2 regions of the Shewanella submarina genome follow, and region 2 is predicted to be linked to the other one. Evidence: riboswitches for the same ligand, from Rfam matches in the RefSeq annotation. Region 2 holds a riboswitch; the other holds the start of a gene.
The links. A riboswitch is a leader RNA that binds a small molecule or an ion and turns the genes downstream of it on or off. The one in region 2 is predicted to bind lysine.
Positions count from the first base shown of each region.

Region 1: another riboswitch for lysine. It lies ahead of ACFOE0_RS21545 (Na+/H+ antiporter NhaC family protein); the one in region 2 lies ahead of lysC (lysine-sensitive aspartokinase 3).

Region 1 is NZ_JBHRTD010000018.1:1,002,864-1,018,202, forward strand. Features, by position in the region: gene tsaA (tRNA (N6-threonylcarbamoyladenosine(37)-N6)-methyltransferase TrmO) at 1-643, opposite strand, end outside; gene rcsF (Rcs stress response system protein RcsF) at 685-1,071, opposite strand; gene ACFOE0_RS21520 (amidohydrolase family protein) at 1,138-2,403, opposite strand; gene ACFOE0_RS21525 (amidohydrolase family protein) at 2,419-5,487, opposite strand; gene ACFOE0_RS21530 (H-NS histone family protein) at 5,643-6,038, opposite strand; gene ACFOE0_RS21535 (electron transfer flavoprotein subunit beta/FixA family protein) at 6,657-7,406, shown strand; gene ACFOE0_RS21540 (electron transfer flavoprotein subunit alpha/FixB family protein) at 7,407-8,330, shown strand; lysine riboswitch at 8,420-8,616, shown strand; gene ACFOE0_RS21545 (Na+/H+ antiporter NhaC family protein) at 8,724-10,283, shown strand; gene ACFOE0_RS21550 (thymidine kinase) at 10,397-10,975, shown strand; gene xseA (exodeoxyribonuclease VII large subunit) at 11,056-12,405, opposite strand; gene guaB (IMP dehydrogenase) at 12,527-13,993, shown strand; gene guaA (glutamine-hydrolyzing GMP synthase) at 14,076-15,339, shown strand, end outside.
Region 2 is NZ_JBHRTD010000018.1:463,908-479,246, reverse strand. Features, by position in the region: gene ACFOE0_RS19080 (S8 family serine peptidase) at 1-3,333, shown strand, start outside; gene ACFOE0_RS19075 (succinylglutamate desuccinylase/aspartoacylase family protein) at 3,427-4,539, opposite strand; gene lysC (lysine-sensitive aspartokinase 3) at 4,536-5,891, opposite strand; lysine riboswitch at 6,024-6,200, opposite strand; gene ACFOE0_RS19065 (DUF3293 domain-containing protein) at 6,317-6,748, opposite strand; gene arcA (two-component system response regulator ArcA) at 7,333-8,049, shown strand; gene ACFOE0_RS19055 (S9 family peptidase) at 8,385-10,658, opposite strand; gene ACFOE0_RS19050 (class 1 fructose-bisphosphatase) at 10,833-11,825, shown strand; gene ACFOE0_RS19045 (rhomboid family intramembrane serine protease) at 11,868-12,950, opposite strand; gene ACFOE0_RS19040 (hypothetical protein) at 12,969-13,556, opposite strand; gene ACFOE0_RS19035 (dicarboxylate/amino acid:cation symporter) at 13,772-15,031, opposite strand.

The DNA of each region.
Region 1 (15,339 bases), 540 kb from region 2:
ACAGGGCAACCTGATACAGCTTGGGGTCTTCCTTGGCCTTTTTGTATGCAGGACGGGGATCCTGAGCCAGTACTGCGCGGATCAGTGGCTCTAGGTCAGGGCTGTGTTCACGCATGCTGTATTTGGTGGTTTGCGTCAGCGCCTGCTGGCTGAATTCCACCTCAATCAGTTCAGGAGCTTCCTGAGCTATCCCCCCCACTGCGCCGTCGATGGCATCGGAGAAAGGGATGTAGGGTTTGATATCGACAATGGGCGTGCCATCCAGCAGATCCATGCCAGAGATCTCCAGACACACTTTGCCCTTGCGCTTAACGATACCGTGCAGCTTTACCACGCTTTGGCCGATACCATTGGGGCGGAAGGTTGAACGGGTCGCGAAAACGCCCATCTTTTCATTGCCGCCAAGGCGGGGAGGGCGGACTGTGGTTTTCCAGCCCTGGGCGAGATTCTCATGGAAGCAAAACAGCAACCACAGGTGGCTGTATTGCTCCAGACCACGAACCGCATCGATGTGATTAAACTCGCCGGCCAACTCGACATAACCTCTGGCTTCCACCAGACCGGGTTGGCGCGGGATCCCGAACTTCTGTTTATAAGGCGTGCGGCAATAGGCTACCGCCTGGATCTGGGAGGTAAAACTCATGGATTAAATGATTCTCAATAATAGGGTCGACAATGCCGACGTTACTCATCTTCCATGACGATGGCCCGGCCGATACAGATCACCCGGGAAAGGCACCCACCTTCGGGGTCCTTGTATTCTACGCAGTTGTTCAGCATCACACCGTTGCCTCCGGCATCAGCTGCTGCCAGACGCATCTTGGTGCGCGCATCCACCGCGGATGCTGGAGGTTCGTCAGCAAAGATCTGACAGGATTCCCCATCAACCATGGCCAGTGGATTAAATGGTCTGGGCGGTGCTACATTCTTTTCAATCAGCGCGACATCACCCGCTTTGAAATACTCATTTACCGCCTTGCCGCTGAGATTGGAATTAAAGGTATAGTCTCCGGCACAACCTGCAAGCAGCCCTGCTGCCAGCATGCAAGAGGGTATTGAAAGTAGTTTCATAGTATCCCTGCCACAATAAAAAACAGCGGACTCATTGTCCGCTGTTGAATGATTCCCGGGGAAATTCTATCGCTTCAGGTACTTTTGATAAAGCTGCCTGTGACGATTATTGAGATCCACCTGACGGCCATCTATATACATGGCTTCGATATTGGCCTCCATGGGATTGAATATATCGCCACTGCTGATAATCAGGCTGGCTTTATATCCCGGCGCAATCGACCCCATTTTGTTTGCTCCCATAATCCTGGCAGCATCCAGGGTGACAGCCTTCAGTGCATCCTGCTTATTCAGGCCGTAGCTAATGCTCTGTCCTGCCGCAAAAGGCAGATTACGGGCATCCCAGTCAGCTCTGAAACCAAAGGCAAAGGGGATGTCGGCCTGTTCCAGCATGGCTGGAATGCGAAATGGCAGGTCAATCGGTTCGTCACTGCGACGGGGCAAGCTGAACACATGGGGATAAATGACAGATGCCCCGGCTTCACTGAGCATTTCCGGCATGCGCCAGGCATCATATCCGCCAACAATCACAGGCTTGATATTATAGTGGCGGGCGATATCCAGTATCTGTTCGATATCACCCTGGTTATCGGCATGGGCAAAGAGTTTGGCTTCACCACTGAACAGCGGCAGCATGGCTTGCCAACGGATATCTGAACTGGTGACCTTGTCTGCCTTTGCTGCCAGGTGATAGCGGTAAGCATCTTCAAATGCACTGTGGATAGTCTGGATATCTGCATCCAGTTGTTCCTGTTGCTTTTTACGTCTCTTTTCATCGCTGGACCAGCGCCAAACCGTTGGCCAGTGCAGATGGATGGCAGCCGGGGTATCCACTTCACCATCGACTATGGTCCAGCTATCCAGATTGACCAGAGTGGATTGACCGGTAAGACCACGTCCCTGAGGAACCACCTGAACATGGGTGATGCCGTTGCTGCGTACTGTAGGGATCAGCTCTGAGTCCGGGTTAAAGGCCACCGAGGCTTTGACTTCCGGATTGAGTTTGCCCACTTCTGCGGTATCCACGGTGGCGCGCACCATGGAAATTTCAGTCAGCCCCAGAAAGGTATTGAGCGCAATCAGGCCCGGATAAACCTGTTTACCTGTCAGGTCGATTACCTGAGCTCCGTCGGCTTGCAGGTCTGAGCCTACGGCGGTGATAATGCCGTTTTCAATCAGAATATCCGTATCTTCCAGGCTGCCAACGGAAACCGTATGCACCAGGGCATTTTGCAACAATATTGGTTGTGACTGGGGAGCGCCCGGCACCATATCATGGGCCAGCGCCGGGGAGGCCATCAACAGGCCAGTCATCATAGCTAAAACTCGCATCTTTATACTTTCCAGTTAGTGATGGTTATGGCCAAGATGGGCGTTCTCGCCCCAGGCATTGTAGTGAGTGTCACAGTGCCATTCCGGCTCCTGCTTATCGGCTGGCAGCTCTCCCTGTTTACGACTGGCCGGGCTGGCGAGCAGTTTCTGGATCAGTGCTGCACGCTCTTCACCCAGAAGGCGGGTTTCCTGCTGATTACGGGTACGGTCAAAGTAGCGCTTGCCGTCTACCCAAACAGCCTGAGTCTTGGCATACACAGACAGGGGATGGGTATCCCAAAGCACCAGATCCGCTTGCTTACCTTCTTTAATCGAACCGACCTTGTCACCGACTCCCAGCTGTTTTGCAGGGTTGATGGTGATCATATTGAGGGCATCGGTTTCGCTCATGCCACAGTACATCACAGACTTGGCCGCTTCCTGATTCAAACGGCGCTGCATTTCATAATCATCTGAGTTGATGCTGGTCAGCACTCCTTTGTCATTCATCAGACAGGCGTTTTGCGGAATCGCGTCATATACCTCAAATTTATAGGCCCACCAGTCAGAGAAGGTAGATGCCCCGGCTCCCTGAGCAGCCAGTTCGTCAGCCAGCTTGTAACCCTCAAGCACATGGGTAAAGGCCGCAATATCAAAGTTATATTCCTCAGCCAGCTGCAGGAACATCAGGATCTCTGATTGCACATAGGAGTGAATATGAATATCCCTCTGGTCCTTCAAAATTTCGGCTACCGCCTGCAGACGCAAATCCGGCTTGGGTTCCAGAGTTTTCCGCTGGCTTGAACGGCGTAACTTGTCATAGTCAGCTCTCGCCTTGTCATGCTCCATTGCCGCATCGAAGGCATCACGGAACAGCGACTCAACCCCCATACGGGTTTGCGGGAAGCGGGTAGTAAATTGGTCACCCCAGTTGCTTTGTTTAACGTTTTCACCCAGAGCGAACTTAATGGCAGAAGGTGCACCTTTAAACTTCAGTGATGAAGCGTCTTCGCCCCAGCGCAGTTTAATCAGTTGTGCCTGACCGCCAATCGGGTTGGCACTGCCATGGAGCAGTTGGGCTGTTGTCACACCTCCAGACAAAGAGCGATAGATGGCAATGGCATCAGGATCCAGAATGTCGCCGATACGAACTTCAGAGGTGATGGCATCTGAGCCTTCGTTGGTGCCGCCATTGATGGCGATATGGCTGTGCTCATCCACAATCCCGGCGGTCAGGTGCTTACCCTCTGCATCCAGCACTTTATAACCCGATGGTGTTCTCAGAGACTGACCGACTTCCTGGATCTCTCCATCCTTTATCAGTACATCTGCGTTCTCCAGCACACCTTCAGCTTCAGAGGTCCACACAGTCGCATTTTTGATATGCAGTTTTTCTGCCGATGGCAGGCTGCTTAAACCATAGGCGACATTGGGCGAAGTCAGACGACCAACCAACTCAGTGGGCAGTGGTTTATTGTCTTTATCTTCGTCTTCGGCCGTGGAGGAGGTGTTGCGGGTACCGGCGACGGGGGTGATAGCGCCCTTGGCATCGGTCAGCTGGCCATGCAGGCTGCTACCCTTGTTATCATCAAACCAGATGACGAAACGGCCAACACCTTCAACACCGGCTTCGGTAAGGTCAGCACTGAATGACAGACGCTGCCCTTTGAGCACTGGCTTGCTGAGTTTGATCTCCTGCTCACCACCGGACAGCACGCCAGACAGTTTCTTGCCTTGCTCAAGCACGAGGTCAAGCTCCAGGCCATTGAAACTGATCTGATATTCACCAATCAGTGCCTGCTCAGCTCTGGGCTTGAGAATCGTTTCGTCCCCCTGCATCCAGACACTGTAGATTTCGCCATCTTCAAACAGGTCACCTTTGGCGACTACGATATCGGCGATATACCCTTTCTCCAGCTTACCGGCCAGCTCGCTGACGCCGGCAATCTGTGCCGCTTCCGTTGTCAGGGCTGCCAGTGCATCCTCTTTAGTCAGTCCCATATCTACCGCTAACCGCAGACGTTTCCAGAAGGCTTTGGCATCTGTGTCATGCAAGGTTAATGCAAACGGGATGGCTTCAGAGGCCAACAGTGCAGGATTAAACGGTGCCCGCTCCCAGTGACGGAGCTGTTCAAGGGTGACCTGACGCTCGGCGTCACGATCGCTGACATCAGGCGCTTTGGGGAAATTAAGCGGCAGAATAACCGGCGCATTAATCCCTTTTAATTCATTAAGGCGAGCATACTCTTTACCGTTACCCAGCAAAGTAGCTGACAGGGAATGCTCCTGCATTAAGTGACCGGCGCGCAGCTGGCTATTGAGGTTATCTGTGGCAAAAATAAACTGTTGTTGCTCCAGCGGAACCAGATTGCCCCAGGCTGAATTCATAACAAAAGCCGGAGATGAGGCATTAAAGTCATCTTTATCTTTATTGTTTTGATACCAGAGAGTATCGGCAAACGTCTGACGGATTAACGCCATACTACCCATTAGGGAGTTTGGATAATCCATAATAGAAGAGCCCTTGTGAAAGGACATAAAGTGTTTACCCTGGCTTTGGTAAATCACTTCATTGGCTGGTTTTTCCGACAATGACAGGGTGACGCCACGCCCCTGAAATATTCCGTCCAGCTTGGCACTTTGCACTGAGGTAAAGCCATTATTTACCCATTTGGCGGCAGCTGCTTTATTTGGGCTAATGTAGTCGACCCAATCTTTTTCGGCATGAATTGCAGTGTTTCCGGACTTGGCACCTAACTGCTTCACTTCATATACAGGTGGTTTATTGTCAGGTTTTGGGTATTTGAACTCGATACCATAATCAGCGTAGGGATCAATAAATCCCGGATACAAGGTGTAGCCTGCTAAATCCAGCACCAGAGCGTGCTCTGGAATATCATCGTTATCGACAACGCCATATATTTTCTTGCCCTTGACAAGCAGAGTAGCATTTTCTACTCGCTGTTCAGGGGAAATATGAATGGTTGCACCGGTAAGTGCTGTGAGGGCTTCGTTACCTTGGGTCAAAGGAGTTTTGGCTAAAGCAGTCTGGGAAAACAACAACAGTCCCAAAGCCGAATAGCGGGTGACCGGGTTATTTATCATTTTTGTTTTGTCATCCAATAAATAGGGCGGAGGTAGCATGAGCCTATCTAATTGGAATGTAAAAACCAAGTTGGAATTGTAAGTGTTTTTAACTTTTTATGGGCACAAAAAAGCCCACCATTAAGGCAGGCTTTTTGTATCCGGGATAATCCTGATTAGATCAGGAAGTCATCCATAGATGCGCCTTTGTCCAGCTCTGCCTTGAATACTTTAGGCATGCGGCCCTGGCCAGTCCAGGTGATGGTTTCACCGGCAACTTCAATTTTGTACTTGGCTGGGCGTGGAGCACGCTTCTTTGGAGCTGCTTTGGTACCGGCAGCGCCACCCAGGTCGTCCAGAGACAGACCAACTTCAGCCATTTGCTTACGGATTTCTTCAATCTTGGCAATACGATCTGCCATTGCTGCTTGTTCCTCTTCAGCAGCGGCTTCACGCTCTTCAATGATTTTGTTCAGCTTAGCGGCCAGATCCTGCAGCTCTTCCAAAGACAGCTCTTTAACAGCAGCTTTAAAACGGCGGGCATGGGTCAATACTTCAAGGAATTCGCTCATAACTTTATGTTCCGAGTTAATTAAACTAAGTTAAAATTTTATGTCTGCAGGAATAATAGAAACTAATAGCTCATGAATCAAATAAAAATTGATTTTTTAAAAGCTATTTTTGCATACATTAATAAGAATTCAGTATTAGCAGGCTAATTTTAACGCTAATTGCCTCGGTGTAATCCGCAAATAAGCCTAACAAAGGTGGCGCGCGTCTATCACAAATGAAGACAAAAGGGATAGATGTGGCACCTAAGTGCTTTATTGGCAGTCAGGGGGAGTGGCGTGTTCTGCTTATATAAAAGCCTTTCTATATAATGTGTGGTTGAAGAATTATCCCGCAGCTTGAGTTTGCCTTACTGTCTTGTTTCCACTTTCTGCCCTCGACTTATTAGCGGCAAATTCAGTGGAGCTTATCTCTGTTTATTGCATGTTTATCCCGCGACTCCCGTGTCTGACGGAAAGGAGCAATCGCGACTATAATAAGTCAAACGCGTCTAGTTGACGTAAACGTAAACAATAAGTAAAGTGGCGTAACATCTGTGCTGGTGTGCCAGTGCAACCGTAAAAGCAAGCGTTCGTTTGGTTGCTTTTTACAGTGAAATAAGAGGCCTAGGAAGGAAACCCATGAAAGTATTGGTGCCGGTAAAACGTGTCGTAGATGCCAATGTCAAAGTTCGGGTTAAGTCTGATCAATCCGATGTTGAGACAGCTAACCTGAAAATGGCGTTGAACCCATTTTGTGAAATTGCAGTAGAAGAAGCGGTCCGACTGAAAGAAGCCGGTATCGCCACTGAAGTTGTAGTAGTGACTGTGGGCAACAAGTCTGCTCAGGAGCAACTGCGTACCTCTATGGCACTGGGTGCCGACCGCGGTATTCAGGTTGAAACCGATGCAGCGCTGGAGCCACTGTCTATTGCCAAACTTCTGAAAGCCGTTCAGGACAAAGAGCAGGCGGGTTTGATTATCCTGGGCAAGCAGTCCATCGATGGAGATAACAACCAGACGGGCCAGATGTTGGCAGCTTTGATGGATGCTCCTCAGGCGACCTTCGCCTCTGAAGTGAAAGTAGAAGGCGACAAGCTGACCGTTACCCGTGAAGTGGATGGTGGTCTGCAAACTCTGTCCATGCCTTTGCCAGCTGTCGTGACTGCGGATCTGCGCTTGAACGAACCTCGTTATGCCAAGCTGCCGGATATTATGAAGGCCAAGCGTAAGCCGCTGGATGTGCTGACAGTGGAAGAGCTGGGTGTGACCCTCAAGTCCCACCAGAAAGTGCTTAAGGTGACCCCTCCTGCAGCCCGTGAAGCCGGTGTGATGTTGGACTCTGTGGAAGCTCTGGTTGAGAAGTTGAAGAACGAAGCGAAGGTGATCTAAATGACGATTCTAGTAATTGCAGAGCATGATAATGCCAGCCTGAAGCCTGAAACTGCCAAGGTCATTAATGCTGCGTCACAAATTGGTGGCGATATTCACCTGCTGGTTGCTGGCAGTGATTGCGCTGCGGTAGCCGAGGAAGCCAAGACCCTGAGCGGTGTGGCTAAAGTCCTGCTGGCTGACAACGCGGTATACAGTGCTCACCTGGCCCAAAACCTGTCCAAGCTGGTGGTCGAGGTCGCCGGTGATTACAGCCATATTCTGGCCCCGGCAAGCAGCCAGGGCAAAGACCTGTTGCCACGTGTAGCAGCTCTGTTGGATGTCGCTCAGCTGTCTGATGTTGTTGAAGTGGTTGATGCCGACACCTTTGTGCGCCCTGTTTACGCGGGTAACGCTATGGCCACAGTTCAGAGCCTGGATGACAAGAAAGTGATGACTGTTCGTCCAAGCGCATTTGATGCCGCAGGCAACGACGGCGCTGCTGAGCTTGTTGCTGTTGGTAGTGTTCATGAAGCTTCCACTGAGTTTGTGTCTCAAGCCCTGACTGAATCAGAGCGTCCTGAACTGGGCAGTGCCGGTGTGATTATTTCCGGTGGCCGGGGTATGGGCAGTGGCGAGAACTTTGAACTGCTGGAAGCTCTGGCAGATAAGATGGGGGCAGCTGTTGGTGCTTCCCGTGCCGCTGTTGACGCAGGCTTTGTACCGAATGACCTGCAGGTTGGTCAGACAGGTAAGATTGTTGCACCTGAGCTGTATATCGCCGTCGGGATTTCCGGTGCCATCCAACACCTGGCAGGTATGAAGGATTCCAAGGTGATCGTGGCGATCAACAAGGACCCTGATGCGCCTATCTTCCAGGTGGCAGATTACGGCCTGACAGCTGACCTGTTTGAGGCTGTGCCTGCACTGACCAAGTTGATTTAATCTGTGAACTCGGTCACGATAAGCGGCTTTGGGATTACAATATCCCGGCCGCTTATGGTTTTATCTCATTCACGCCTGAAATCCAGGTGTTCTTAAGTAGAGGAGCGTTAACTATCAGTACCGATTGCTAGGGTGATGCCTGTAATCTTTCGGGAAAGGAGTTGACGCCGAAGTGATTGAGCATATCGCGGCCAGTCGCTGGGGCTGTTTCCGAAAGGAGCAGCACTGCCATAGTATTTCCCACCGGGATGATGGGAAGAGGTTACTATGGAGCGCTACTGACAGGACAGGTGCTCTTCATTCCGCGTACTTTCTGTACGTGGCCGTGACTTATCCCATTCCTTCAGTGTTCTCCATTCGTCGTATTCAACAACGAAAGAAAATATAACAATTATGACAGTCATCAGTTATGCCGATTCGGCGTTATCTTTGTTGCCGCCTGTGGTAGCTATCGTACTGGCGATATTAACGCGCCGGGTATTGTTATCTCTTGGAGTGGGTATTTTATTGGGCAGCCTGTTGCTGACTGATTTTAATGTCGCTAACACTGCATCCTATTTAGGCGACCGTGCCGTAAAACTGTTTTGGGCCGATGGCGCACTGAACAGCTGGAACGTCTATATTCTCGGATTCCTTGTACTGCTGGGCATGATCACCGCGCTGATCACCGTCAGTGGTGCCGCCCGCGCGTTTGCTGAGTGGGCCCGTCAGCGTATTCGCTGTAAACGTGATGCCAAGCTGCTGACTATTTTCCTGGGTTGTGTGGTCTTTATTGATGACTATTTCAACTCTCTGGTCGTGGGCAGTGTAAGTCGCCCTTTGACCGACAGATACTATATCTCCCGTGCCAAGTTAGCCTATTTGCTGGATTCTACTGCTGCGCCTGTATGCGTGATCTCACCGGTATCAAGCTGGGGTGCATACATCATTGCCTTGATTGGTGGCATTCTGGCGACCCATGGCATGAGTGAAATGGGTCACCTGAATGTGTTCATCGAAATGATTCCGATGAACTTCTATGCCATTTTCGCACTCTTGCTGCTGATCTGTGTGGCGCTGTTTGGACTGGATGTGGGGCCAATGCGTACCCATGAGCAGAACGCTCAGAAGGGGGAGTTGTGGGACCCTGCCAAAACGCCTCCGGGGGCTGATGCGGATCTGCCGGAAGCTGACACAGGCAAGATTGCCGGTCTCTTCCTGCCTATCGGTACTCTGGTCGTTGCCACTGTGTACTTTATGGTGTCCAGCGGTGCCGCTAAGTTGGAAGAGAAAGGCCTGGCTTTCGACCTGATTAAAGCGTTTGAAAATACCGACGTCAGTCAGTCACTGTTCTTTGGTGCTCTGGTGGGCCTGGCCATGACGCTGGCTATGGTGCTCAAGCAGGGTGTTGAGAAAAAACTGATCCTGCAGGGCATTACCGCTGGAGCCAAGTCCATGCTGCCTGCTATCTGGATCCTGCTGTTTGCCTGGACCATAGCCGCAGTGATTGGCCAACTGGAAACCGGTAAGTTTATGGCCAGTCTGGCCACCGGCAATATCCCATTCGCACTTCTGCCTGCGGTAATGTTTATTCTGGCTGGTCTGACTGCGTTTGCGACCGGAACCAGTTGGGGTACCTTCGGCATTATGTTGCCAATTGCTGCAGATATGGCCATGGGCAGTCACTCTGCCATGATGCTGCCAATGTTGGCTTCTGTTCTGGCCGGTGCAGTATTTGGTGACCACTGCTCACCTATTTCAGATACCACGATTCTGTCCTCTACCGGTGCCAGCTGCCCACATATCGACCATGTGGTCACCCAGCTGCCATACGCCGTGATTGTTGCTTTGCTGAGTTTGGCCGGTTATGTCGTGATGGGCTTTACCGAGTCGGTATGGGCGGGTCTGGCAACCTGTAGCGTGCTGTTTGTCCTGAGTGTTATTTACCTCAAGATAAAAGCGGGCAGTCGTTGATAACAACGCAAAACTGACTTTACAGCGCGGCCGGAGTGCCGCGCTTTTTTATAGGTGTACGCGGCTGGCTGGAATGGTAATATTCGCCGGTACATTTAATTGGGGACCTGATTTTGGCGCAGCTTTATTTCTACTACTCGGCGATGAATGCCGGTAAGTCGACTTCTTTATTGCAGTCATCCTACAACTACCGTGAACGCGGTATGAATACGCTGGTGATGACAGCTTCTATCGATGACAGATATGGCGTAGGCAAAGTTGCATCCCGGATCGGTATCGAATCTGATGCTCAGGTTTTTGGTGCAAGTGACAATCTGGTCGACATGATAGCCAGCTCCCATGCAGCACAAACTTTGCATTGTGTACTGGTGGACGAATGTCAGTTCCTCAGCAAAGAGCAGGTTAAGCAACTGGCTTATGTGGTGGATAAGATGGACATTCCGGTGCTTTGCTATGGTTTGCGCACCGATTTCCAGGGCGAGCTCTTCCTGGGCAGCCAATATCTGCTGGCCTGGGCCGATAAGTTGGTTGAATTGAAAACCATCTGTCACTGTGGCCGTAAAGCCAATATGGTGCTGCGTCTGGATGGCAACGGTAATGCCATGAAAGAGGGCGAGCAGGTCGCTATCGGTGGCAATGAAAGCTATGAGTCAGTGTGCCGCAACCACTTTCGTGAAGCGCTCTGGGATTAATACCAATCCGCTGATTAAACAAAAAGGAGACCTTGCGTCTCCTTTTGTGTATTCAGGGCCAGATCGCCCGGCAGTTCAAATTAGCACTCAGTCCGGGGCTTAACCTGAGTCACTGTCGATACCAATTCACCTTCGCTCAGTCTGGTGGTGAGCTCATCACCCGGCTTGACCTCTTGTGCAGTGTGCAGCACTTTGCCATCCGCCGAACTGATACTGTAGCCGCGACTCAAGGTTGCCAGCGGACTGACACTACCCAGTAATCCGGCATTTTTTTGCAGACGCTCTGACGCTTTCTCCAGTCGGTAGGTCATTGCTTCATCCAGGCTCTTGCTTAAATAACTCAAGCGATTTTGCTCTGCGGCGACTCTGTGTCCCGGAGACTGCTGTTGTAGCCGGGCTGTCAGGCGCTGTTGCTGCATGGACAAATGGCTGAGTCTGCGTTCCAGTGCCGACTCCAACCTGAGTTGCATCTCATCGAATCTTTGCGCCAGTTGCTGCAGAGACCTTACCGGATCTTGTTGCGCCAGCCTGTGCTGCAACTGGCTGTGTTTGCGTTCGGCCTTGAGCTGGTAATGATTCCAGCCACTTTCCAGACGACTGTATGCCACCGCCAGTTTTTGCAGCTTGTTGCCTTTGTCTTTGGACAACAGTTCAGCCCCGGCAGAAGGAGTAGGGGCTCGCACGTCTGCTACATAATCGGCAATGGTAGTATCCACCTCGTGACCTACGGCGCTGACCACAGGCAGGGCAGAGTTATAGATGGCATGGGCCAGATTCTCAGAGTTAAAGCACCAGAGATCTTCCAGTGAACCACCGCCACGGGTCAGCAGCAGCACATCCACTTCCAGTCTGTGATTGGCCATATCCAGGGCATTGATAATGGTTTGGGTTGCCGCTTCCCCCTGCACCTGAGCCGGGTAAATCACCACTTCAATGGATGGGTCACGACGCTCAAGTACATGCAATACATCGCGAATAGCTGCGCCAGTAGGCGAGGTGATCACTCCAATACGCTGAATATTCTCCGGTAGTGGCCGCTTGGTGTCCTGGGTAAACAGCCCCTGAGCGGCCAACTGCATTTTCAGCGCTTCGTATTGCTGAGCCAGCATGCCGTCACCGGCGGGCAGCATAGACTCGATGATCAGCTGATAGTCGCCTCTGGGTTCATACACACTGATGGCAGCGCGCACCAATACCTGCTGACCATTGGCAGGGCGAAATGTGACGCTCTGGTTACGCCCCTTGAACATGGCGCAACGAATTTGTGAATGGCTGTCTTTCAGTGTCAGGTACCAGTGACCTGAACCAGGCGCAGCAAAGTTGGAAATTTCACCACTGAGCCAGATTTTACCCAGCTCACCTTCCAACAGTTTTCTCACCTCACCATTAAGACGGGAGACAGTATAAATATTATTTTTAGGGACTTGCATGGCCTTTCCCGCTAAAACATCCGATTTTTACAATTTTCCATTTACCAAGTGAAAGACGCAAGGTATAATGCCGCCGCAATATTTCACCTTCGTAAATCCATGTAAATGGGGAGATGTTGCCATGCTACGATTAAAAAAAGAAGCTCTTACCTTTGACGATGTTCTACTCGTCCCTGCTCACTCGACCGTTCTCCCTAATACCGCCAATCTCAAAACCCGTCTGACCAAAACCATCGAACTGAATATGCCCCTGGTGTCTGCTGCCATGGACACAGTGACCGAAGCTCGTCTGGCTATTGCAATGGCTCAGGAAGGCGGCGTTGGTTTTATTCACAAGAACATGAGTATTGAGAAACAGGCTGAAGAAGTTCGCCTGGTGAAAATCTACGAAGCCGGTGTGGTGGCGCAGCCAGTAACTGTGACCCCTGAAACCAGTCTGGCTGAGCTGCGTGAACTGACCGCCAAGAACGGCTTTGCCGGTTATCCTGTCGTCAATGCTGCCAACGAGCTGGTGGGTATCATCACTGGTCGTGACGTGCGCTTTAACACTGACTGGACCAAGACAGTGTCTGAGATGATGACTCCAAAAGAGCGTCTGGTGACTGTTAAGGAAGGCACAGCCCGTGAAGAAGTTCAGCGCCTGATGCACGCCAACCGTATCGAGAAGATCCTGGTGGTTGACGACAGCTTCAAGCTGACCGGTCTGATTACTGTAAAAGACTTCGAAAAGGCAGAACGCAAGCCAAACGCCTGTAAAGATGAGTTTGGTCGTCTGCGCGTTGGTGCTGCTGTTGGTGCTGGTGCCGGTAACGAAGAGCGTGTAGATGCACTGGTTAAAGCCGGTGTTGACGTACTGCTGATCGACTCCTCCCACGGTCACTCAGAAGGTGTTCTGCAACGTATCCGTGAAACCCGTGCCAAGTACCCAGATCTGCAAATCATTGGCGGTAACGTAGCCACTGCCGAAGGCGCACTGGCGCTGGTTGATGCCGGTGTGAATGCCGTTAAAGTGGGTATTGGTCCTGGCTCTATCTGTACTACCCGTATCGTTACCGGTGTGGGTGTTCCTCAAATCACTGCAGTATCTGACGCGGTTGAAGCCCTGGCGGGTACCGGTGTGCCTGTTATCGCCGATGGCGGTATCCGTTACTCAGGTGACCTGGCTAAAGCGCTGGCTGCAGGTGCTTCCTGTATTATGGCCGGTTCTATGTTTGCCGGTACCGATGAAGCTCCTGGTGAAGTTGAGCTGTATCAGGGTCGTGCTTACAAATCATACCGCGGCATGGGCTCTTTGGGAGCTATGTCACAAGGTTCGTCAGACAGGTACTTCCAAACCGATAATGCAGCAGACAAATTGGTTCCAGAAGGTATCGAAGGTCGCGTACCATATAAGGGCAAGCTGAAAGAGATCATTCACCAGCACATGGGCGGCCTGCGTTCATGTATGGGTCTGACTGGCTGTGCCACTATCGAAGAATTGAACACCAAGGCTGAGTTCGTAAAAGTGACTGCTGCGGGTATGGGCGAATCTCACGTTCACGACGTGACCATCACCAAAGAAGCACCTAACTACCGCAGCCGCGGCTAAGAGATTCGAGGGCGTCCAAATGGACGCCCTTAATAAAAAAGCCTTGTAAAAGGTAACTGATAATATTTGATGAAGGTTTTCCATGAACAACATTCATGAGCACAAGATACTCATCCTTGACTTCGGCTCTCAGTACACCCAACTGATCGCCCGTCGTATCCGCGAAATTGGTGTTTACTGCGAACTGTGGGCGTGGGATGTCACTGAAGAGCAGATCCGTGAGTTTGCCCCAAACGGTATCATTCTGGCCGGCGGCCCTGAGAGTGTGACCGCTGAAGCTTCTCCACGCGCACCTGAGTATGTGTTTACCGCCGGTGTTCCTGTACTGGGCATCTGCTACGGCATGCAGACCATGTCTGAGCAGCTGGGTGGTAAAGTGATTCAGGGCGTGGGCGAAGGCGAATTCGGCTACGCTCAGGTAGAAGTTCTGGCAGAATCTGCACTGTTCAGCCTGATTGAAGACGGCATCAGTGAGTCAGGTAACCCACTGTTGGATGTATGGATGAGCCACGGCGACAAAGTTGCCGAAATCCCGGAAGGATTTGTACAGGTTGCCAAGACAGAAACCTGCCCATTTGCAGCCATGGCCAATGAAGAGAAGCGCTTCTATGGCGTGCAGTTCCACCCTGAAGTGACTCACACCCGTCAGGGCCTGCGTATGCTGGAGCACTTCGCGCTGAACATCTGTGAGTGTGAAGCCAAGTGGCAGCCTGCTTCTATTATTGAAGACGCAGTAGAGCGCATCAAACAGCAGGTAGGCGATCAGGAAGTTATCCTGGGTCTGTCCGGTGGTGTAGATTCCTCTGTAACTGCGATGCTGCTGCACCGCGCCATTGGCGACAAGCTGACCTGTGTATTCGTAGACAATGGTCTGCTGCGCCTGAACGAAGCACAGCAGGTAATGGATATGTTCGGCAACCACTTCGGTTTGAACATCATCCATGTTGACGCTGAAGGTCGCTTCCTGGAAGCCCTGAAAGGCGAAAACGATCCAGAAGCCAAGCGTAAGATTATCGGCCGCGTGTTCGTGGAAATCTTCGACGAAGAAGCTTCCAAGCGTGTTAACGCCAAGTGGCTGGCGCAGGGCACCATCTACCCAGATGTGATTGAATCTGCTGGCTCTGCTACCGGTAAAGCCCATGTGATCAAGTCTCACCATAACGTAGGTGGTCTGCCTGAAGATATGGAGCTGGGGCTGGTTGAGCCGCTGCGTGAACTGTTTAAAGATGAAGTTCGCAAGATCGGTCTGGAACTGGGTCTGCCATACGACATGCTGTTCCGTCACCCGTTCCCTGGCCCTGGTCTGGGCGTGCGTGTTCTGGGCGAAATCAAGAAAGAGTACTGTG
Region 2 (15,339 bases):
AATGCAGGCAAAGGGATAAAAGTTGCCATTATCGATGGCGGTATCCGGCCGGAAAACCCTATGTTCAGTGGTAGCGGCTTCTCCGCACCTGCCAGTCGTCCCAATGATGACTACTGCGCGACTACAGACGCTTCATTCTGTAACAACAAACTGATTGTTGCCCGCTGGTATAACCCCACCTTTACCGTATGTAGCGATGAACATCTGAGTCCACTGGATTGGGGCGGACATGGGACTCATGTCGCAGGCACGGCCGTGGGTAATCCTGTTACCGTCACTCAAAATGGTGAGCAGTTATCTTTATCTGGCGTGGCGCCAGCCGCATATCTCATGGTGTACAAAGCCCTGTTTGCCGATGAAGGCTGTGGAGGAGGCGTAGGAACCAATATTATGCTGACCCAGGCCCTGGAGGACGCGATAGAAGATGGCGCCGATGTTATCAACAACTCCTGGGGAGGTGGCGCGGGTGAGTCACCGGATAACAGCGTCTATAAATCGATATTTGAAGCCGCCGAAGCCGCAGGTGTTGTCGTAGTCTCAGCGGCAGGAAACGATGGCAACAATCCTCAAACCATAGGCTGTCCGGCCTGTATTGAGTCTGGTATCGCCGTTGCAAACAGCACCACTGGACGTATCTATGCCAACAGATTCAGCATTGGCAACCAGGCATTTACCGCTATCAATTCAAACAGCAGCGCTACGTTCAACCAGGACATCAGTGCCTCCGTCATCGCAGCTGTCAATCTTGATTCTGCTAATGAGGAAGGTTGCAGTGCATGGTCAGCAGGCAGTTTCACCAACAATATAGCGTTAATATCGAGAGGCACATGCACCTTTGAAGACAAGGCAATACTGGCCAGTAATGCCGGAGCCATCGCCATGGTGGTTTATAACAACCAAGCGGGTGCCCCCATCACAATGCACATGCCGGACGCTCCTATTCCCGGAGTGATGATCTCAAACCTCGATGGCGCAACCACTCTGGACTTGCTGGGCAACAATACTCAGGGAACTATCTCGGCCGCCGTCACCCGAACCCAATCCGATAGCCTTGCAGATGTGATCAATGCCAGCAGCTCCAGAGGCCCCAATGGCAATCCGGACTTTTTAAAGCCTGATATAGCCGCCCCGGGTACAGCGATCCTTTCTGCCGTCTCTCCGGAAACCGCCAGCGGTTCCTTTGGCTTTAATACGGGCACCAGTATGGCCAGTCCTCATGTCGCGGGTGCTGCAGCTTTGATGAAGCAACTGCATCCTGACTGGTCAGCGGTAGATATTAAAACTGCGCTAATGAGTACCGCCAAAAGCAAGGATATAAAAGACGATGATGGTTCAACCCCGGCAACACCATTTGCCATGGGTGCCGGCAGGCTTGACCTGGAAACAGCTTCTCAGGCGCTAATCACTTTTGATAAGGGCTCCTATTTGGAAGGAGCCTGTGTCTCCAGTTGCACACTTACCGCCAGAGTATTCAGCAAATCATCTCAATCCACCAGCTGGACACTGTCCGCCAACTCAGAGCAATTTGCCATCACGGTATCCCCGAGTAGCTTAACGCTACCTGCTGGGAGTAACGCGGAAATAGAGATAGATGTGGATACAGGCCAGTTGTCGAACAGTGATTGGCTGTTTGGTCAGGTAAGCCTGAGCGGAGAAGGGCAAGCTGTCAGATTACCGGTTGTGGTGCTTCCCGGTGAAAGTGATGACAGCAGCCAATTATCTATCATAGAAACAGGTTCGGATCTGACCTCGTCCGATGACATTGCCATGACAGTGTCAGTTAATAACAAAACGTTTTCTGGCGCAGTCACCCTGGATACCTATGCGCCAGCAGGAACCCAAATCGATTCTGCGGATGATGTAAACCTAAGCGTTACTGCAGCAGAAACCACGCGCTTGGATGTCGATACAAACACAGGACAGATCCGTTGGCAGGGTGATGTAACTCCGGGAGGATTCGGAATTACTCCCGTCAGTGGCAACAGTTTTGCCAGTATCTACGAGAATGGTGCCAGTGCCATCAGCTGCAGCGGCGGCTGTGATGATGTGGGCATAAGTATTACCACACCAGAGTTTCTATACCACGGCAGCCCTTATACCGAGTTAACCATCAGTGATAATGGCCTCTTGGTTGTTGGAGGCGGAGACACCTCCACCACAGCCAACAACCGCCGCTTGCCTGGTACAGAGCGACCCAACAACATTCTGGCACCTTTCTGGACAGACTTTGATCTTGATGGCACTCAGGATAATGATTCAGGCGGAGGTCTGCTGGCAACCGGTGAAGTGCTTGTCGATGGCCAGAACTATTTCGTGGTCGAGTGGTATAAAGCCAGGCCCTACAACGACAATGCTGGCAGAGAATACAGCTTCAGTGTCTGGATAAACACAGGCAGCAACGAAGAGATATTCTTCAATTACATAGATCTGGCCTCCCTGCCACTCAGCTTGACTATCGGCGCCGAAGATATCTCAGGGAATGAAGGCAGTAGTTATCACTTTAATACTGATGGAGAAACCGTCAGCAGTGGCCAACGTCTGAAGGTAAATACCCAGCCGGGAAGCCTGCTATCCCTGACCTTCCCTGTTACCCAAACTGGCTTCAATCCCGGCCAGGCCGACAGTATCAGTCTGCAGGAAGACAGTAGCGTTAACTTCAATGTGCTGGATAACGACGGTCCAATTACCCGTCAGGCCAAAGCAGAGTTGACTGATGGTATGTCGACACTCAAGGCACAACGTCTGATCACTATTTCACCCACAGGTGAATTGGGAAATGTTGAGCTTGTAACTTCTCCTCAGCATGGCTCCCTGACGCTGCAAACCAATGGCGCAGCTAGCTACCAGCCTGACGAGAACTACTTCGGAGAAGACAGTTTCAGTTACCGGGTGACAGATGACAGCGGTCTGCCCAGTGACACGACAAGTGTTTCGCTTACGGTCAATAACGTCAACGATGCGCCGCAGGTCAATGACTTCACCACCAGCGCCAATGCCGGTAGCAGCGTCGAGCTGAATGCCGATGCTTCAGATGCCGATAATGATACGCTCACCTACAACTGGACTCAGACATCCGGCACTCAGGTGTCAGTCACCAATTCGGGCAGCAGTATTAGCTTTACCGCACCGGCCAGCGGAACACTGGTGTTTGAACTGACAGCGTCCGACGGACAGGTCACAAGTAATACCGGCAGATATCAGGTCAATATCGTCAGCGCCCCGACTCCGCCTTCAGGCGGCGGAGACTCTGGTGGTGGAGGTGGAGGTGGTGCTGTGGGGTGGTTAATTGCTCTGTTGTTACCATTGCTCTGGCGAAGACGATTGGCAGAATGAAAGAGGAGAGGCTTCGGCCTCTCTTTTCTTTGCAAGGGAAAGGTGAAACTAACTCCTCGTGGCGCTCTGGCTTGAGAGCACCGTCACCAGGGTCTAACTCAGCCGTGTATATTTGGTCATCACCTTGTACAACTCGGTTCCCTGATAAACAGACGCCGAAGCAAAGTGCAAAACCGGGATGCTATCTTCCGGCAAACAGAGGGTTTGCTGCTGTTCGCTTTCACCAAATCTGTCTGGCCGTAAAATCCTCACCAAAGGTTCTCCTGCTGACAAAGGTGTTCCCGGTGCAGCCAGATACTCCACCAGGCCGCCCATCGGTGAGTGAAATTTACGATAGTCTGCCAGGGCGCAGCTGTACCTTGCCATGGCTTTGGGCTCAATATCTGCTTTGATAACACCGCGGTTTGCCAGAAAAGCCAGAATGCCTTCACAGTCATCTGCAGCATCCTGCATATCAATGCGTTCCTGAGAACCCAACTCCAGAGTATATGCCTCGACTGCAGGGGTCATCGTCATCCCCCTGGACACCACGTAGTCAGTCAATTGCCACCAGGGATAAAAGGCTGCCTCATCCATGGCGCCACCAAACTCATTGGGCATCATTAATACGCAGGGAATAGAGAACAAGCCAGCGGCATCCCGGGTGTATTCAGGGCAGTACAGATGTTTACAGGACTTGGGGCCGGTATGCAGATCCAACACAATATCGGCCTCGTGCGCCATTAACTGCAGACTCAGCGCCAAACGTCGCCCGGTAGTGACACCCCATGGTGAGTCAAGTTGCTGATGGCAGCTGTTCAGCAGGGACTGACGATAGGCTGCAATAAACTGCTCTGTCGGCAAATGTTTGTGCGCCTCAAACCAGTCGCTTAATGAGGGAGTGAGATCCTGATATTCCCGGTTCCAGTTAACACCGGTTATCGGATCAAACCGCCCCAGCGTAAACTCTCCGCTTTTCTGATTAATTCCCAAAGGGTTAGCTAGTGGAACAAGGGTAATATCCCCTTGCAGTTCCAGTTTTTCCAGCTGTTTCATCAGCTGGAAAATCACTGCATTCCCCTGCACTTCAGCGCCATGAACATTAGCCTGAATATAAACCCTGGGCGCATTACTGTCGGTGCCGGCAAAACGATAAACAGGAATCGTCAGTTCATGGCCTGTTGCCAGCTCACCTATCTTTTTAGTGTTTCTGGTCCAATTGCTCATGCCTGAGTCTCAAACAAATTGGTGTGCAGCGCATCAACCACAGCGGCGGCATCCTTTTCATCCACCAAAACACACAGGTTGTGGGGGCTCGCCCCCTGGCAAATCATACGCACATTAAAGGGCTCCAGCACGGTAAACACAGTACAGCAAACCCCTGGTGTGGTGGCAATCCGGTTACCGATAATCGCCACCAATGACAGATTATCTTCTACTGAAACCCGACAGTGCTCCGCAAGCTCCTGCATCAGGGCTTCACTGAGTAAACCTGCGCCAGTGCTGTCTGAGCCGGTTTTATCCAGGGTCAGAGAAACGTTAACCTCTGACGTGGTAATCAAGTCCACAGAGATCCTGTGTTTGGCCAGGGTAGCAAAGATGTGGGCCAGAAAGCCCTGAGCATGGAGCATCTGTAAGCTGTGAAGGTTAAGCAATGTCTGCGCACGACGCACAGCCACCGCCCGGTAGACCGGAGCATTCTCTACCTGATGACGAATCCAGGTGCCCCCCTTTTCCGGTTCACGACTTGAGCCGACGAATACCTGAATCTGCCGGCGCACCGCAGGCAAAATCGTGGCCGGGTGCAACACCTTGGCACCAAAGGTAGCCATTTCCGCGGCCTCGTTAAAACTGATCTCCGTCAGCGCTTTGGCGCCGGAAGCCAGTCTGGGATCTGTGGTGAAAATGCCGGGAACATCGGTCCATATCTCCACAGCATCAGCACGCAATGCCTCGGCCAACAAAGCCGCGGAATAGTCACTGCCACCACGCCCCAGGGTTGTGGTCTCACCATGCTCATCTGCGCCAATAAACCCCTGAGTCACCACCAGAGAATCCTGCAACAGAGGAACCAGGGCGTTGGCAACCAATGTCTCGATCTGCGCGATTTGAGGCTCTGCGCGACCAAAGTGGGAATCGGTACGCATCACTTTGCGTACATCAAAGCTGGTTGCCCGGGCTCCCTGCTCCCTCAATACCGCTGCAAACAGCAGTGAAGAACACATCTCACCGGTAGACAGTAACGCGTCCATCAGGGACTTGGCGCGGTTGAGCACCAAAGACTCACTGATGACAGCCATCTGGCTGAGCAAACGATCCAGCTCTGATGCTACCTCGGACGGTCGTCCAAGCTGATCAAGAATGCCATACTGAATGGCGGCAACTGACTTGATAAGCTCCAACCTGCGCTCATCGGTCAGATTAGCCTGAGTCAACTCAACCAGCAGATTGGTCACGCCACTTGAGGCACTCACCACAACCACCCTGGTTGCCGGGTTATCCAGCACAATCGCCGCACAACGGCACATGGATTGGTAATCAGCGACAGAAGTGCCACCAAACTTTGCTACAACTGTCATTGAGGCCCCTCCATGGCTGGAGGTGCGAAAGGGGAAACTGATTTGAATTTGTAAAACATGACACTATCTCCGAACTCACTTCGTTCGAAGAGCCTGGTGCAGCTATCGCAGCCCACGGGAGGGAAACAATGAGTCACCAGAAGCTCTCCACCAAAATACAGGTGACAGTCGACAGGATTCAGCCTGCCCGACCGATACCCAGCATCACAAAATGATGGATATCTCGGCGTTAATCCCCCTGAGTGAGATTCATAACGGGGTTTGTGCCCCTGTTCTCACCTGCCTGGTTAACGCTCCTCTTCTGTGTTCACTGCAGTTTCATCTACAGCGAGGTTAAAAGTTATCAATCCAGATTAACAAAAGTCAATCAATGTTTAATCTTGGACAAAATAATTCAACTTCACTGCCGTTAATTGACAATAAATTTAAAATTCCAGTTCGGGTAATTCGCTGACCAGCTGCGCTTTGGCAGAAAAATCACCTAATTCAATAGAGTCCTCACTGCACAGGCATGGAAGCAATAACAGGCGTCCGTTATCGACATAGTAAATTGCCAGTTGGTTGAACTCCCGCCCCAATTCGAGCCCGCTTTGGATATCACAAAACAGTGCCCAGCTCTTTTCCATATGTTGGAGATCCGGGCTGGCGCCAATCACACTGCGATAAGGCACTTTCATGGTATCAATCTCTGCTTGTAACCGTCTGTCATACAACAAATTTTGACAACTGGACAAGTTTTCCCCCATGGGGTTAAACGCGGTAACTATGGCAAAGGAAGAATGAGGAGAGAAGGGTTGGGTAAGCAAGAATATGCTTTGTTGATAATACTGCCAGAGTGTCGAAGATAACTGAGTCATGATTAACTTGTGTTTTATCTAAGCCCGCATCAGTTTATCCAGTTCCTCAGCAAACGCCAAGTATTTGTGACGCTAATCACATTGGCATTAAAAACAATTCCAAATAAATTCAGTGAGTAATGAAAATTAGATGATACAGATCACGGCATTGGAAGTATTTTTTAACATTTAATTTGTTAACAAATGCCTAAAACGAGTACAATAGCCGAGTCTGCTAACTAACCTTCTGAGCGCAAGTGAAAATCGCTTTCGTTACATCTAACCGGACGGGTTAATTGGCAGTCGGAGAGTTGTACAAATTGTCATCGGTTGGAAAATACAAAACCAACCATCACAAAGACACAACGACTGCGGAACTATTCGCATTCAAGTGCATCGAAGATTGTACAACTACGCAATGACCTGTACTCACCCTGGTCGATTGCAAATGGGCTAATCATGGAGTGAGTCGCCGTCCAATCCCTTCTGCATAGAAGAACACTCGCGATATCTTTAAGTTTTGTACGCGCTTGTTGAGGAGAGCTTTCTCTCGGACGACTGTTTAATGGTTAGCACAGCACCACATTGTTAATTAGGTAAATAGCATGCAAAACCCGCACATTCTGATCGTTGAAGATGAAGCAGTAACCCGTAATACCTTAAGAAGCATTTTTGAAGCCGAAGGATATGTGGTCACTGAAGCCAATGACGGCGCAGAAATGCATAAAGCTTTGCAGGAAAACAAAGTTAATCTGGTTGTTATGGATATCAACCTGCCAGGTAAGAACGGTCTGCTGTTGGCCCGCGAGTTGCGTGAGATCAATAACATCGGCCTGATCTTCCTGACCGGTCGTGACAACGAAGTGGACAAGATCCTGGGTCTTGAAATTGGCGCGGACGATTATATTACCAAGCCGTTCAACCCACGTGAGCTGACCATTCGTGCCCGCAATCTTCTGACTCGCGTAAATAGCGCAAGCGCTGAGGTAGAAGAAAAGAGCTCTGTAGAATTCTACCGTTTCAACGGTTGGACTCTGGAAATCAACAGCCGCTCTCTGATCAGCCCTCAGGGTGAATCTTTCAAACTGCCACGCAGTGAGTTCCGTGCCATGCTGCACTTTGTAGAGAACCCAGGCAAGATTCTGAGCCGTGCTGACCTGCTGATGAAGATGACCGGCCGTGAGCTGAAGCCACACGACCGTACTGTGGACGTGACTATCCGTCGCATCCGTAAGCACTTCGAAAGCCAGCCTGACACTCCGGAAATCATCGCCACTATCCACGGCGAAGGTTACCGTTTCTGCGGCAACCTGGAAGACTAATTCCAGTTTGACCGTAAGCCAAAAGAGCCAGCTTAATGCTGGCTTTTTTATTGGCTGCGCTCCTTAAAACAAAGGCACCTGATTAGGCAATGCTGTTGGTTTAAGAGAGGCCCCCAAGAACAAACGCTAAAAACTTGAACCACGAAGAACGCGAAGGGCACGAAGAAAAGCTAAGTTCTTTTTTGCTCTTACAACCCCGTCCTTGGACTTGAGCCAGTTCACCGTCCTTGGTTCTCGCTCATAACCATATAACTTCGTCATATTCGCCGTGTTCTCTGTGCAGTGAGCGAAGCGAACGCTTCGTGGTCGCGGCTTTTAAAGCCAAAACCCTACCGTTAGTTATTCGTTTTTAACTGACGGTCCAGAAAATCGGCCATAGAGCGATACAGATGAGTTCTGACCTTTTCGCCCCGCATTGAGTGCTTAGAGCCAGGGTAATCAATCATCTCAAACAACTTACCCTCATCCTGCAGCGCCTTATAAAGACGGGTTGAGTTCTCAAACAGCACGTTATCATCCGCCATACCGTGATAGATCAACAGCCCGCGCTGGTAGTTTCCGACATAAGGGAAAACGCTGGCACTCTGATAACCCGTTTTATTGTCCGCAGGATGCCCCATATAACGTTCTGTGTAATGGGTGTCGTACAATGCCCAATCAGTTACCGGTGCACCGGATATCGCCGCCCTGAAGTAATCAGGGGCTTTAAACTGGCTCATCAGCGCCATATAGCCGCCGTAGCTATGGCCATAAATAGCGATACGGTCATCCATGACATAAGGCAGGGTACGCAAATAATCCACACCCGTCTTTTGATCCTCTACTTCTGCATCACCCATATTGCGGTATATCACCTGCTCAAATTGGGTGCCCCGGTTGGCACTGCCACGGTTATCCAATTGAAACACCAGATAGCCCCGCTGCAACAGGTGCTGGGTAAAGTAATCATGTTCGCTCCAACTGTTGGTGACCAGCTGGGCATGGGGACCACCATACACACGCACGACCACAGGATACTGTTTTCCTGCGTCAAAATCCGCAGGTTTGTGCAGCCGGTAATAGAGATCCTGACCATCTTTGGCCTTGATAGCACCAAACTCAGGCAATTGCCACAGGCCAAAATAGGTATGCAGCGGATGCTCGTCGTCCACGGCATTTTGCTCTACCCATTGACGCATTTCGCCGGTTTTGGCGTGTAAGCTAATTTGTGGTGGCTGTCCCAGGGAGCTGAAGTAGTCCAGATACACTGGGCTCGCCTTGGCAAACACAGGATTATGCATGCCAGCTCTGGTACTCAGGCGACTGATACCTTTCTCCGGTGCGCTTAAGGAAACACGATAGATGTGACGCTCCAGAGGCGTGTCTTTACGACCGGAGAAATAGACTTCGCCACTGTCTTCATCAACATATTCAATATCGTCCACACTCCAGTCACCGTCTGTCAGCTGCTTGAGCAGCTTGCCATTCAGATCGTACAGATACAGGTGCTTAAAGCCGTTGCGCTCAGATGCCCAGATAAAGGCATTTTGTTTTTTCAGAAAAGTCAGATCATCGTTGAGGTTAAGCCAGGCATCACTGCGCTCAGCAATTAACGTCTCAGGCTTATCATTTGAACGGGTATCCACCACTCGCAGGTCCAGCGCTTGCTGGTTTCGGCTCTGCCACTGGAAACTCAAATGACGACTGTCGGGTAACCACTTCACCCGTGGCAGATAGATATCCTGCTCTTTGCCCAGGTTGATCCAACGGGTTTTGCCATCCTTGAGCTGCACTGTGCCCAACTCGATCAACACATTGTTTTCACCAGCATAAGGATATCGCTGCTCGGTCAGCTTAATTCCATCGGCATAGATCTCATTGCGGGTAACCAGCTCAACCGGCGATTCATCAATACGGGTAAAGGCGATAGCCGACTCATCCGGCGCCCACCAGTAACCTGTCATGCGCCCCATCTCCTCCTGAGCAACAAACTCAGCCATGGCGTTCTTGATTGGGCCGCCGCCATCTTTGGTCAGTTGAGTCACCTTGTCAGAGGCCAGCTCCATCACATAGAGGTTTTGATCGGCCACCCAGGAAACAAAATGCCCTTTGGGGGACAGACGTGCATCAGTAGCGAACCCCTCTCCAGTCTCCAGCAACCGGGTTTTACCTGTGGTCATATCATGGTGATATAACTTGCCGGAAGCAGGAATAAGCAAAGCCTGGCTGTCAGCCGCCCAGAAGTACTCCATGATGCCCTGACCATATATGCGCTGGCGCTCACGCCTTGCTTTCTCTTCATCCGAAAGCTCACCGGACGCCAGCTTGTCAGCATTGAGCAAACGGCTGCGTTTACCGCTTGCCACATCTATCTGCCACAGGTCATAGAAGTGTTGATTATCTTCGCGGGCAGCCAGAAAAGTCACCAGCTTGCCATCAGGAGATAACTTGAGACCACGGGGACTGCTACCGGCCAGCGCCGGAGAAGCATGCATACGCTCGATGGCCAGCTTGGTCTTGTCTCCCTGAGGAATAGGTAGAGTATCTGTCAGCAAGGGCACCGCCTTAAGTTGTACCGACATTGAAGCCATCAGCAGGCCAAGCGCCGGAGAGATCCATTTTTGTTTCATTATTATTCCCTGGATACAGAATTGCGCCCCCATTCTGCATGATTTTACGCCAGCGTCCAGTCGGGGAGATTTGCCGTCACTGTGTAAAAGTCAGCCCCCTGCACTGTTATTTTCAACTTGCTGAGGTATGATCTGCGCCAGAAAAATCCAGCTTTTATGCTTTAAGGACTAACCATGCAGACTCTGGCCCAACATCTTCAACAACAAGCTATTCCCGAGTCACTGACCCAGCTGCTGCTGACGTTGGCTGACACCTCCAAATCCATCAGCCAGGCAGTTCGCCACGGTGCGCTGGCGGGTATTCTGGGCGCCACTGAACAGGAAAACGTTCAGGGCGAGACCCAAAAGAAACTGGACGTTATTACCAATGACATGCTCAAAAATGCTCTGCAGGCGTCCGGTCATGTCCGTGGTCTGGCTTCCGAGGAAGAAGATTATGTGGTGCCTGTGAGTGATGCCGGTGAATACCTGGTGTGCTTTGACCCACTGGATGGCTCTTCCAACATTGATATCAACTCTCTGGTGGGTACCATCTTCTCCGTACTGCCGGCGCAGGCAGGTGAATTGACAGAGCAGAGCTTCCTGCAGTCGGGTCGTCAGCAAGTGGCTGCCGGTTATGTACTTTATGGCCCATCTACGATTCTGGCGCTGACCGTTGGCAAAGGCGTCAGCTTCTTCACTCTGAATCCGGACAGTGGCGCCTTCCTGCTGACCCAGGGTGATGTACAGATCACCAAAGACACCGCCGAATTCGCCATCAATATGTCGAACCAGCGCTTCTGGGAAGCACCAATGCAAACCTATATTGCCGATCTGCTGTTGGGTAAAATCGGTCCCCGCGAAAAGTCATTCAACATGCGCTGGATTGCTGCCATGGTGGGTGATGTTCACCGCGTGCTGTGTCGTGGCGGTATTTTCACTTATCCCACTGACAACAAGAACCCGGAAAAACCATACAAACTGCGCTTGATGTATGAAGCCAACCCTATGGCTTTCCTGGTTGAGCAGGCTGGCGGTAAAGCAACTACAGGCTATCAGACCATTTTGGATATCCAGCCTGAAGCAATTCACCAGCGTGTGGCCGTGATTCTCGGCAGCGCCAACGAAGTCGATACCTGCCTTGAGTATCACGCTGAGGATTACAGCGGCGACGAGCCTACCCTGTAACAACTAAAAAGCCCCGCACTGCGGGGCTTTTTAATATCGAGGTTAACGACTGATCTTCACCTCAGGCTGATTCAGCAATGACAGGGTGGGATTTCTTTCCATGATTCCCTGCTTCATCTTCCAGCCAATAGCCAATCCTGCAACAAAGCCGCCTATATGGGCCCAATAAGCCACGCCCGGTCCTCCAAAAAGTAACCCGAGGAAATTGAACAGCAGCCACAGAGCAAAGAACATCTGAGGACTAAGCTTCTTTTGGTATATCAGAAACATAAATGTCAAACTGGCATGCCTGAACCACATCAGATACATACCAAACAAACCCGCAATCGCACCACTGGCACCCACGTTATAAATCATCGAAGCAGGGTCTGCAGCAATTTGCGCAAACGCCGCGACCAAACCACAGGCCAGATAGCTCAGCAAATAATTCCTCCGTCCCATGGCGTCTTCCAGGTTATCCCCCACCACATACAGAAAATACATATTGCCAATGAGATGCATCCAGCCACCATGCAAAAACATATGTGTCAGCAAAGTCCATGGCTCAGACATATCCATTACCTGAGCCGCCTGGATAGACAAGTGTTCATAAACCCACAGAGTGTTCTTATTACTCATGCCATACATGAGAAAAATAAGCACATTAAGCGCGATAAGTGTGTAGGTTACCCAGGGCGTGATTTTCGGCTTAAGGTTAAATTCCACCGGCATCTGCGACAGGAACTGGAATATCCAGGTTTTAAAGCCGACTTTGCCGTTAAGCTCACCCACCAACTGTCTCACCTTGGGGGAACTGACCACCTTCTCCCGCTCATGGCCCTCAATAAACACACCACTGCACTTGTGGCACACCTCAACCTCAAGTTGAAACTCTTCCATCAGGTGATAGCGCTCAAGAGGAATATCGCAGTGGATACAGTGGATTTGAGTTTTACCCAGGTGTTTGCCCAGATTCTCTTCTGCTCTTACCGCATCGTCATCATTGTCAGCGGTCGACAGGGCAGAGTTGAGTTCACCATTTTCAAACCAGAGACCACCACAGTGATGACAACAATCCACCTCTTCGCCATGAAACTCAAAGGCATCCAGGGCTCTGTCAGCACATACGGGACATTTTAATGCCATGATTCAGTCCTCTTTTTGTTACTCGAGCGTCATGCCTGCCTTAGTCAAACTGGTTTCCAGTTTTTCATAGCTGGTCTTGAGTTCGGGCAAGACTGTGTCTGTCATGGACTGGTTCAGCTCCAGCAACTTACCCGCACCGAAGCGTGACCCTATGGTGCGAGTCTCAATTTTCTGCACTATGTCATCGACCTGCAGATAGTAACGGCGTATTTCGGAGAGCACTGGAGTCGGGGTTTCCAGAGTAAAAGGAGAATACTTCATGTTTTCCCATATAAAAGTCCCCATAGCCGGACTGTTGTTCTTTAAATCATATGGGGGGTTGGTCTTGAGCATGTTGGCGTACGCCTCCACCACGGCAACATTATCCTGCACTTCATCGTACAGAGAGCGACGCAGGTAATAATTGCTCTGCTTGTTGGTGAGGTTGTCAAAGGCAATGGCCTGGCTCAGACCTTCCTGGGCTGCCAGAAACACACCCAACACAGTAGCCAGCATCATAAATATCTGTCCCACCCAAAAACTGGTTTTGGTCAGCTCCCGGTTATCCAGTTTAATTTGAGGTTTTGCCTTGGTTTCTACTGTTACCTGCTCTTGTTCTTCTGCCATCACTGATACTCCATATACTCCCAAAGGGGGAACACAAATGACGCAACAGTATATTAACAACTCGAATTGATACAAGCGCACGGGCTAAAGAGGGGAAGAATCTACTAGCAAAGCATCGTAAGTTAATACTAAAGGGTAAGTTCTGTTGACGATTCGCATTGACCTACAAATCAAAAAGGGACCCTAAGGTCCCTTTTGAGTATCAGTCAGTTTTATCAGGCTCTGTCGGCCAGCGCCTCGGGCGCTTCAACATGATGTTCCTTCTCAGTCTGATCTACGATAGTCAGCACCGCGGTATCGCCCACAACGTTACAGGAGGTCAGTATCATATCGATCAGGCGGTCCAGTGCAGCCACCAGAGCAAAAGCTTCAACCGGCAAGCCCATTTGGTGGATCATCACACCAATCATCACCATACCGCCACCCGGCACACCACCTGCGCCCACTGCCAGCAGGAAGATAGAGAACAGCACTGTCGGCAACTGCTCCATAGTGATTGGCGTTCCAAAGGCGTTAGCGATAAAGAAGATAGCCACAGTAATGTAAATTGCCACACCGCCCATGTTCATGGTCGCGCCTAATGGCACGCCGAAACCGGCAACAGCTTTATTCACGCCCAGCTTTTCAGTCAGGGTACGCATGGTCACCGGAATGGTTGCATTGGAGCTGGCGGTGGAGAAAGAGAACAGGATCTGCTCCTGGGTTTTCTCGCGGAAGGTCTTGGCGGATATCGGCGTAAAAAGACCCACAGCCGCCGGATACACAATAAATACCCACAGCACCAGCAGGCCGATAATTAACCCCAGATATTCCAGCACACTGAAGAAGACTTCAGCTTCCAGGGTCGCGCCCAGCTTAAACATCAGTGCAAATACACCGATAGGCGCCAGCTGCATCACCACGGAGATCAGCTTCATCATGATCTTGTTGCCTGTCTGGAAGCCCTTAACGGCACCGGCAACAGTATCTCCCATGGACTTCATCACACCACCCAGCAGCAGTGCCATAAAGATCACCTGCAGCATGTTACCTGAAGTGAATGCCTGAATTGGGTTGCTTGGCACTATACCGACTATCAGCGCCATCAGGTTGGGCAGTTCAGTAGCGTTAATGGTCACGCCGGTGGCACCACTCATATCCACGCCCTCACCCGGACGCAGCAGCAGACACACGGCCAGTGCCGCGGAGATACCGACTATGGTGTTGATAATATAGAAACCAAAAGTCTTGCCACCGAGGCGCCCGAAACTGCGCAGATCCTGCAGTTCACAAACACCACAAACGATGCTGAAAAATACCAGTGGAACCACCAGCATCATGATCATATTGACGAACATGGTGCCAACGCCTGAAGCGATATCCACCAGAGTACCGGAGAAGAAGTGAAGGTCGGAGAGTAGATACTGGACCATAGAGCCCAGGATCACACCGGCGAACAGACCGATAAAGATCCGTGCAGAGAGTGATTTCAGCATAGTGTGTTACCCCTGATTGTGCTTGTTGGCCAATGAATGGCTCTACTTCCTCGGGGTTTAAACCCCTGATTTTTTATAATTTCGGCTGGGATAGTGAATCATGCTGGCAGGAAGATCAATCACACAGGCAAAGAAAAGTGTTGAAACACACAGGTAACCCGGTAAAGCCAAAACCAAATAACCAATAAAAATCAATACATTGAGCGCCAAGAACAAAACCATCACAAAATCAAAACTTTTACCTGACCAACAAATTGATAACCAAGTAAAAACAGAAACTTAATAAGCGACAGCCAAAGCATCTTTTA